2 regions of the Kitasatospora sp. NPDC042419 genome follow, and region 2 is predicted to be linked to the other one. Evidence: predicted binding sites of a transcription regulator. Region 2 holds the regulator's gene; the other holds the start of a gene.
The links. Region 2 encodes HrcA, which represses chaperone genes, less so after heat shock. Its sites were predicted from a motif close to TTNGCACTCNGNNNNNCNGAGTGCNAA; they were not measured.
Positions count from the first base shown of each region.

Region 1: the regulator HrcA is predicted to act here: its motif matches at 2,027-2,053, upstream of groL (chaperonin GroEL).

Region 1 is NZ_JBWKAW010000011.1:7,333-10,742, forward strand. Features, by position in the region: gene thrC (threonine synthase) at 1-680, shown strand, start outside; gene AC067J_RS21355 (ubiquitin-like small modifier protein 1) at 806-1,084, shown strand; gene AC067J_RS21360 (cold-shock protein) at 1,649-1,852, shown strand; gene groL (chaperonin GroEL) at 2,212-3,410, shown strand, end outside.
Region 2 is NZ_JBWKAW010000001.1:726,902-730,311, forward strand. Features, by position in the region: gene AC067J_RS03240 (16S rRNA (uracil(1498)-N(3))-methyltransferase) at 1-31, opposite strand, end outside; gene dnaJ (molecular chaperone DnaJ) at 123-1,268, opposite strand; gene hrcA (heat-inducible transcriptional repressor HrcA) at 1,344-2,378, opposite strand; gene htpX (zinc metalloprotease HtpX) at 2,639-3,410, shown strand, end outside.

The DNA of each region.
Region 1 (3,410 bases), on a different contig from region 2:
GCTTCTGCTCGGAGCTGATCGGCGACCCGGCCGGCGAGGGCTGGGGCTTCGTCAACGTCAACCTGCGGCCGTACTACGGCGAGGGCTCCAAGACGCTGGCGTACGAGATCTGCGAGCAGCTCGGCTGGCGGCTGCCGGAGCAGATCGTGATCCCGATCGCCTCGGGCTCGCAGCTGACCAAGATCGACAAGGGGCTGCAGGAGCTGATCAAGCTGGGCCTGGTCGAGGACCGGCCGTACCGGATCTTCGGCGCCCAGGCGGCGGGCTGCTCGCCGGTGTCGGCGGCGTTCAAGGCCGGCCACGACGTGATCCGGCCGGTCAAGCCCGACACCATCGCCAAGTCGCTGGCGATCGGCAACCCGGCCGACGGCCCGTACGTGCTCGACATCGCCCGGCGCACCGGCGGCGCGGTGGAGGACGTGACGGACGAGGAGGTCGTGGCGGCGATCCGGCTGCTGGCCCGCACCGAGGGCGTCTTCGCCGAGACCGCGGGCGGGGTGACCGTCGGCGTGCTCAAGAAGCTGGTCGAGACCGGGCAGCTGGACCCGTCGAAGGAGACCGTCGCGATCAACACCGGCGACGGCCTCAAGACGCTGGACGCCGTCTCGGAGGCCGGCATGACCGCCGTGATCCGGCCGACGCTGGCGTCGTTCCGGGACGCCGGCCTCGCGTCCGCCTGACCGGCCCGGCCGTCCGCCCCGACGGGCCCCGGTGCCGGCACCGCCGGCCCGCCCCGTCACGGCTCCCCGCCAGCCCCCAGCCCCAGCCCCGCCAGCCCCCGCCCCCGCATCGAGGAGAAGACCCCATGAGCGCCAACGTCCGCATCCCGACCATCCTGCGCACCTACACCGGCGGCGCCAGCGAGGTTTCCGCCGAGGGCGGCACCCTGGGTGACGTCATCGCCGACCTGGAGAAGAACCACGCCGGGATCGCCGCGCGGATCCTGGACGACACCGGCAAGCTGCGCCGTTTCGTGAACGTCTACGTGAACGACGACGACGTGCGGTTCGCCGAGGGCCTGGCGACGGAGATCAAGGACGGCGCGAGCGTCTCGATCATTCCGGCGGTGGCCGGCGGCTGCTGAGCGCCTTTTCGCCGTTCCCGGCCGTCCGCAGCACGGAATTCCGTGCCGCGGACGGCCGGTCGTATTTTGGCGGGAATATTTTCTGTCCCGGTCGGAGTAAAGTGTCGCTGGACCGGGAACAGAGCCGCCCCCTCCCCGCTCTCCCCGTGACCGGGTCCGCCCGCACCCGTACCGCCGCCGACCGTCCGGTCGTTGAGACCGGCGACCGGCCCGCGGCGGGGAAACATGTCAGGCCGGTGTCAGAATTCTGGAGTGGATTTCGGGCATTCCGTCCGCTATGTCCGGGAGGAAAGGCGGCTTTCCTCCCGATTGCTCCCGTACTGTCCCTTGATCACACCGGGGAATTCCCAACCGTTGACCCTGTTGCAGAGGGCGTCGATCCGGATACATTCAGCCGCGGTCGACGCAATCGCCCGTTCGCCGGATACCGTCCGGCGGCGTCGGGGGGATTGTGGCGTGCACGGCTGCGCCCAGGGGGGGTTCCCCGGGCCGGCCTCCAACCAGACCCGGGCCCGCAGACCTGCGGGCGCGTGAAGGGCCAGCACAGCACTAGGGGAGTTCGGAATGGCTCAGGGCACCGTCAAGTGGTTCAACGCGGAGAAGGGCTACGGCTTCATCGCGGTCGACGGTGGTGCGGACGTCTTCGTCCACTACAGCGCGATCCAGATGGACGGCTACCGCACCCTTGAGGAGGGCCAGCGGGTCGAGTTCGAGATCTCTCAGGGGCAGAAGGGCCCGCAGGCGGACATGGTCCGCGCGGCGGTCTGACCTTTTCGACACCCAGGAGTTCGGCTCGGCCCATCGGCTGGTGCACCTCTCGCTTCACGGCGGGCCCGTACGGCACGTGTCGTACGGGCCCGTCGGCGTGTCCGGACGCGGTCGCGGGGCCGTCCGGCGCGGCGCGCGGAGAGGCCCGGCAGGGCTCGCGGATCGCCGATTGGGCTTGCACTCGCCCACCCAGAGTGCTAATCATTGGCGTTAGCACTCACAGCTTGAGAGTGATAAGCGGACCGGGTCGGTGAGGCCCCAGGGAGCGGTAGGGGAATGGGACCCCCGCACACCAGGGCCGTCCGTCGCGGGCACCCCTTGGTCCGAGCAGTCGACCGTGTCCCGGAGGACCACTTCAGATGGCCAAGATCATCGCCTTTGATGAGGAAGCTCGCCGCGGCCTTGAGCGTGGCATGAACCAGCTCGCCGACGCGGTGAAGGTCACGCTCGGCCCCAAGGGTCGCAACGTCGTTCTGGAGAAGAAGTGGGGCGCCCCCACCATCACCAACGACGGTGTCTCCATCGCCAAGGAGATCGAGCTCGAGGACCCGTACGAGAAGATCGGTGCGGAGCTCGTCAAGGAGGTCGCCAAGAAGACCGACGACGTCGCGGGTGACGGCACCACCACCGCCACCGTGCTGGCCCAGGCGCTCGTCCGCGAGGGTCTGCGCAACGTCGCCGCCGGCGCCAACCCGATGGCCCTGAAGCGTGGTATCGAGAAGGCCGTCGTCGCCGTCTCCGACCAGCTCCTGGCCCAGGCCAAGGACGTGGAGACCAAGGAGCAGATCGCCTCCACCGCCTCCATCTCGGCCGCCGACACCCAGATCGGCGAGCTCATCGCCGAGGCCATGGACAAGGTCGGCAAGGAAGGCGTCATCACCGTCGAGGAGAGCAACACCTTCGGTCTGGAGCTTGAGCTCACCGAGGGCATGCGCTTCGACAAGGGCTACATCTCGGCCTACTTCGCCACCGACCTGGAGCGCATGGAGGCCGTCTTCGACGAGCCGTACATCCTGATCGCCAACTCCAAGATCGGCTCGGTCAAGGACCTGCTCCCGCTGCTGGAGAAGGTCATGCAGAGCGGCAAGCCGCTGGTCATCATCGCCGAGGACGTCGAGGCCGAGGCCCTGTCGACCCTGGTCGTGAACAAGATCAAGGGCACCTTCAAGTCCGTCGCCGTCAAGGCCCCGGGCTTCGGTGACCGCCGCAAGGCCATGCTGCAGGACATCGCCATCCTCACCGGCGGCACCGTGATCGCCGAGGAGGTGGGCCTGAAGCTGGAGAGCGCCGGCCTCGACCTGCTGGGCACCGCCCGCAAGGTGGTCATCACCAAGGACGAGACGACCATCGTCGACGGTGGCGGCGACGGCGAGCAGGTCGCCGGCCGCGTGAGCCAGATCCGTGTCGAGATCGAGAACAGCGACTCGGACTACGACCGCGAGAAGCTCCAGGAGCGCCTCGCCAAGCTGGCCGGCGGCGTGGCCGTCATCAAGGCCGGCGCGGCGACCGAGGTCGAGCTCAAGGAGCGCAAGCACCGTATCGAGGACGCGGTGCGCAA
Region 2 (3,410 bases):
CGGTCTCGACGACGAACACGGGCGCGGTCATGGGGTCTTCCTCCGGAGTGGGTCGGGCGGTGGAACGACGGCGCCCGGCGCCCCCGGACGGTGTGTCGCGGGGGTGCCGGGCGCCGGAGCCGTCAGCGGCCGTTGAAGGCGTCCTTCAGCCGGGAGAACAGCCCCTGCTGCCCGGGCGCGAACTGGCCGGACGGCCGCTCCTCGCCGCGCAGCACCGCGAGGCGGCGCAGCAGCTCCTCCTGCTCGGCGTCGAGCTTGGTGGGCGTCTGCACCTCGACGTGCACTATCAGGTCGCCCCGGCCGCCGCCGCGCAGGTGGGTGATGCCGCGGCCGTGCAGCGGGATCGACTGGCCGGACTGGGTGCCGGGCCGGATGTCGACCTCCTCCAGCCCGTCGAGCGTCTGCAGCGGCACCTGGGTGCCGAGCGAGGCGGCCGTCATCGGGATGGTGACGGTGCAGTGCAGGTCGTCGCCGCGCCGCTGGAACACCGTGTGGCTGGTCTCGGCGATCTCGACGTAGAGGTCGCCGGCCGGGCCGCCGCCGGGGCCGACCTCGCCCTCGCCGGCCAACTGGATCCGGGTGCCGTTGTCGACACCGGCGGGGATCTTGACCGTCAGGGTGCGGCGGGCGCGGACCCGGCCGTCGCCGGCGCACTCCGGGCACGGGGTCGGCACGACGGTGCCGAAGCCCTGGCACTGCGGGCAGGGGCGGGAGGTCATGACCTGGCCCAGGAAGGACCGGGTGACCTGGGAGACCTCGCCCTTGCCGCGACACATGTCACAGGTCTGCGCGGAGGTGCCGGGGGCCGCGCCCTCGCCGCTGCAGGTGGTGCAGGTGACGGCCGTGTCGACCTGGAGCTCCTTGGTGGTGCCGAAGGCGGCCTCCTCCAGGGTGATCTCCAGCCGGATCATGGCGTCCTGGCCGCGCCGGGTCCGCGAGCGCGGGCCGCGCTGGCCGGAGGCCGCGCCGAAGAAGGCGTCCATGATGTCGGAGAAGCCGAAGCCCGCCGCGCCCGCGCCGAAGCCGCCCGGCCCGCCCGCGCCGCCGTTCGGCGACAGCGGGTCGCCGCCGAGGTCGTAGACCTGGCGCTTCTGCGGATCGGAGAGCACCTCGTAGGCGGCGTTGATCTCCTTGAACCGCTCCTGCGTCTTCGGGTCCGGGTTGACGTCCGGGTGCAGTTCGCGTGCCAGGCGCCGGAACGCCTTCTTGATCTCGTCCTGCCCCGCATCCCGTCGGACGCCGAGTACCGCGTAGTAGTCCGTGGCCACCAAATGCTCCGCTTGTTCCGCCTGTAGAAGTGCTTGCGACTGGAACCACCGCCAGGGTCCTGGCGGTGGCCTTTCCTACGACTCGGCCAGGATCTGGCCCACGTACCGTGCCACCGCTCGCACCGCCCCCATTGTGCCCGGATAGTCCATCCGGGTCGGACCGATCACACCCAGTTTGGCCACGCTCTCGTCGCCCGAACCGTAACCGACCGAGACGACGGAGGTGGAATTGAGGCCCTCGTAGGCGTTCTCGCGCCCGATCCGGACCGTCATCCCGGCGTCCGCGGTCTCACCCAGGAGGCGGAGCAGGATGACCTGCTCCTCCAGTGCCTCCAGCACCGGCTGGATGGTCAACGGGAAGTCGTGGCCGAAACGGGTCAGGTTGGCCGTGCCGGCCAGCATGATCCGTTCCTCGTTCTGCTCGGCGAGCGCCTCGAAGAGCGTCGCCAGGACCGTCGAGACGGTCGGCCGGTCACCCGCCTCGAACTGGGCGGGCAGGTCCTCCAGCAGCCCCGGGACGTCGGGCAGCCGCTGTCCGGCGGCCCGCGCGTTGATCCGGGCCCGGAGGTCCGCAAGGACGGTCTCGCCGACCGCCCCCGGGCAGTCCACCATCCGCTGCTCGACCCGGCCGGTGTTGGTGATCAGGACCAGCATCACCTTGGCCGGGGCCAGCGCGACCAGCTCGATGTGCCGCACGGTGGAACGGGAGAGCGAGGGGTACTGCACCACAGCGACCTGGCGGGTCAGCTGGGCGAGCAGCCGGACCGTACGGGCGACCACGTCGTCGAGGTCGACCGCCCCGTCCAGGAAGTGCCGGATCGCCCGCCGCTCGGGCGCGCTCATCGGCTTCACCTCCGCCAGCCGGTCCACGAACAGGCGGTACCCCTTGTCGGTGGGGATGCGCCCGGCGCTGGTGTGCGGCTGGTGGATGTAGCCGTCCTCCTCCAGCGCGGCCATGTCGTTGCGGACGGTCGCCGGGGAGACCCCGAGGTTGTGCCGCTCCACCAGGGCCTTGGAACCCACCGGCTCCTCGGTCCCCACGTAGTCCTGGACGATCGCGCGAAGCACCGCGAGCTTGCGGTCGTCCAGCTGGCGGACCTCACCGGCCATGGGCACGCACCTCCGTCTTCACGCGTTGTCCGTTGTGACACGTGTCCGTTTCGAGTCGCTTCGGCCCCCTCTGGGAGGGCCCGGGCTTGGCACTCGGAACACACGAGTGCCAGAACCGTACCTGCCAGTGTAAGGCCCGGGTCCGACCTCAGGAACGGCCCGGCCGGGGTGATCCTGCCCGCAGTTCGCGGCGCGCGGGTGATGCCGCGGGCCCGGCCGGGTGGCAGCATCGAAAGCGGACGGCGAACGGAGGACCAGCGATGTCGACCTCGGGCCACCACACCCGCTTCGCACCCGACCGCGGCCTGACCGGCCGGATGGTCGGCACGATGTTCGTGATCGGGCTGCTGTACGTCGGATTCACCGGCCTGCTGATCGTGCTGCTGCGCGGCGCCTGGCCGATCATCGTCCTGATCTCCGGCGGCCTGTTCGTCGCCCAGTTCTGGTTCAGCGACCGGATCACCGAACGCGCCATGGGCGCCCACCGCGTCACCCCCGAGCAGTACCCCCAGCTGCACGGCACCGTCGACCGGCTCTGCGCGCTGGCCGACATGCCCAAACCCCGGGTGGCGGTCGCCGACAACGACATGCCGAACGCCTTCGCCACCGGCCGCAACCCGAAGAACGCGGTGGTCTGCGTCACCACCGGGCTGCTGCGCCGGCTGGAGCCCGAGGAACTGGAGGGCGTGCTCGCCCACGAGCTGTCGCACGTCGCCCACCGGGACGTCGCCGTGATGACGATCGCCGGCTTCCTCGGCGTCCTCGCCGGGGCCATGACCCGGATCGCCATGTACGGCGGGTTCATGGGCGGCGCCCGCAACAGCAACGACTCCAACGCCGCGCTCGCCGCCCTGGTCATCCCGCTGGTGTCGATCGTGGTCTACGCGATCAGCTTCCTGCTGACCAGGCTGCTCTCCCGCTACCGGGAGCTGGCCGCCGACCGGGCCGCCGCCCAGCTCACCGGCCGCCCCAGCGCGCTGGCGTCGGCGCTCACCAAGGTGACCGGCCAGATCGCCGCCATCCCGACCAAGG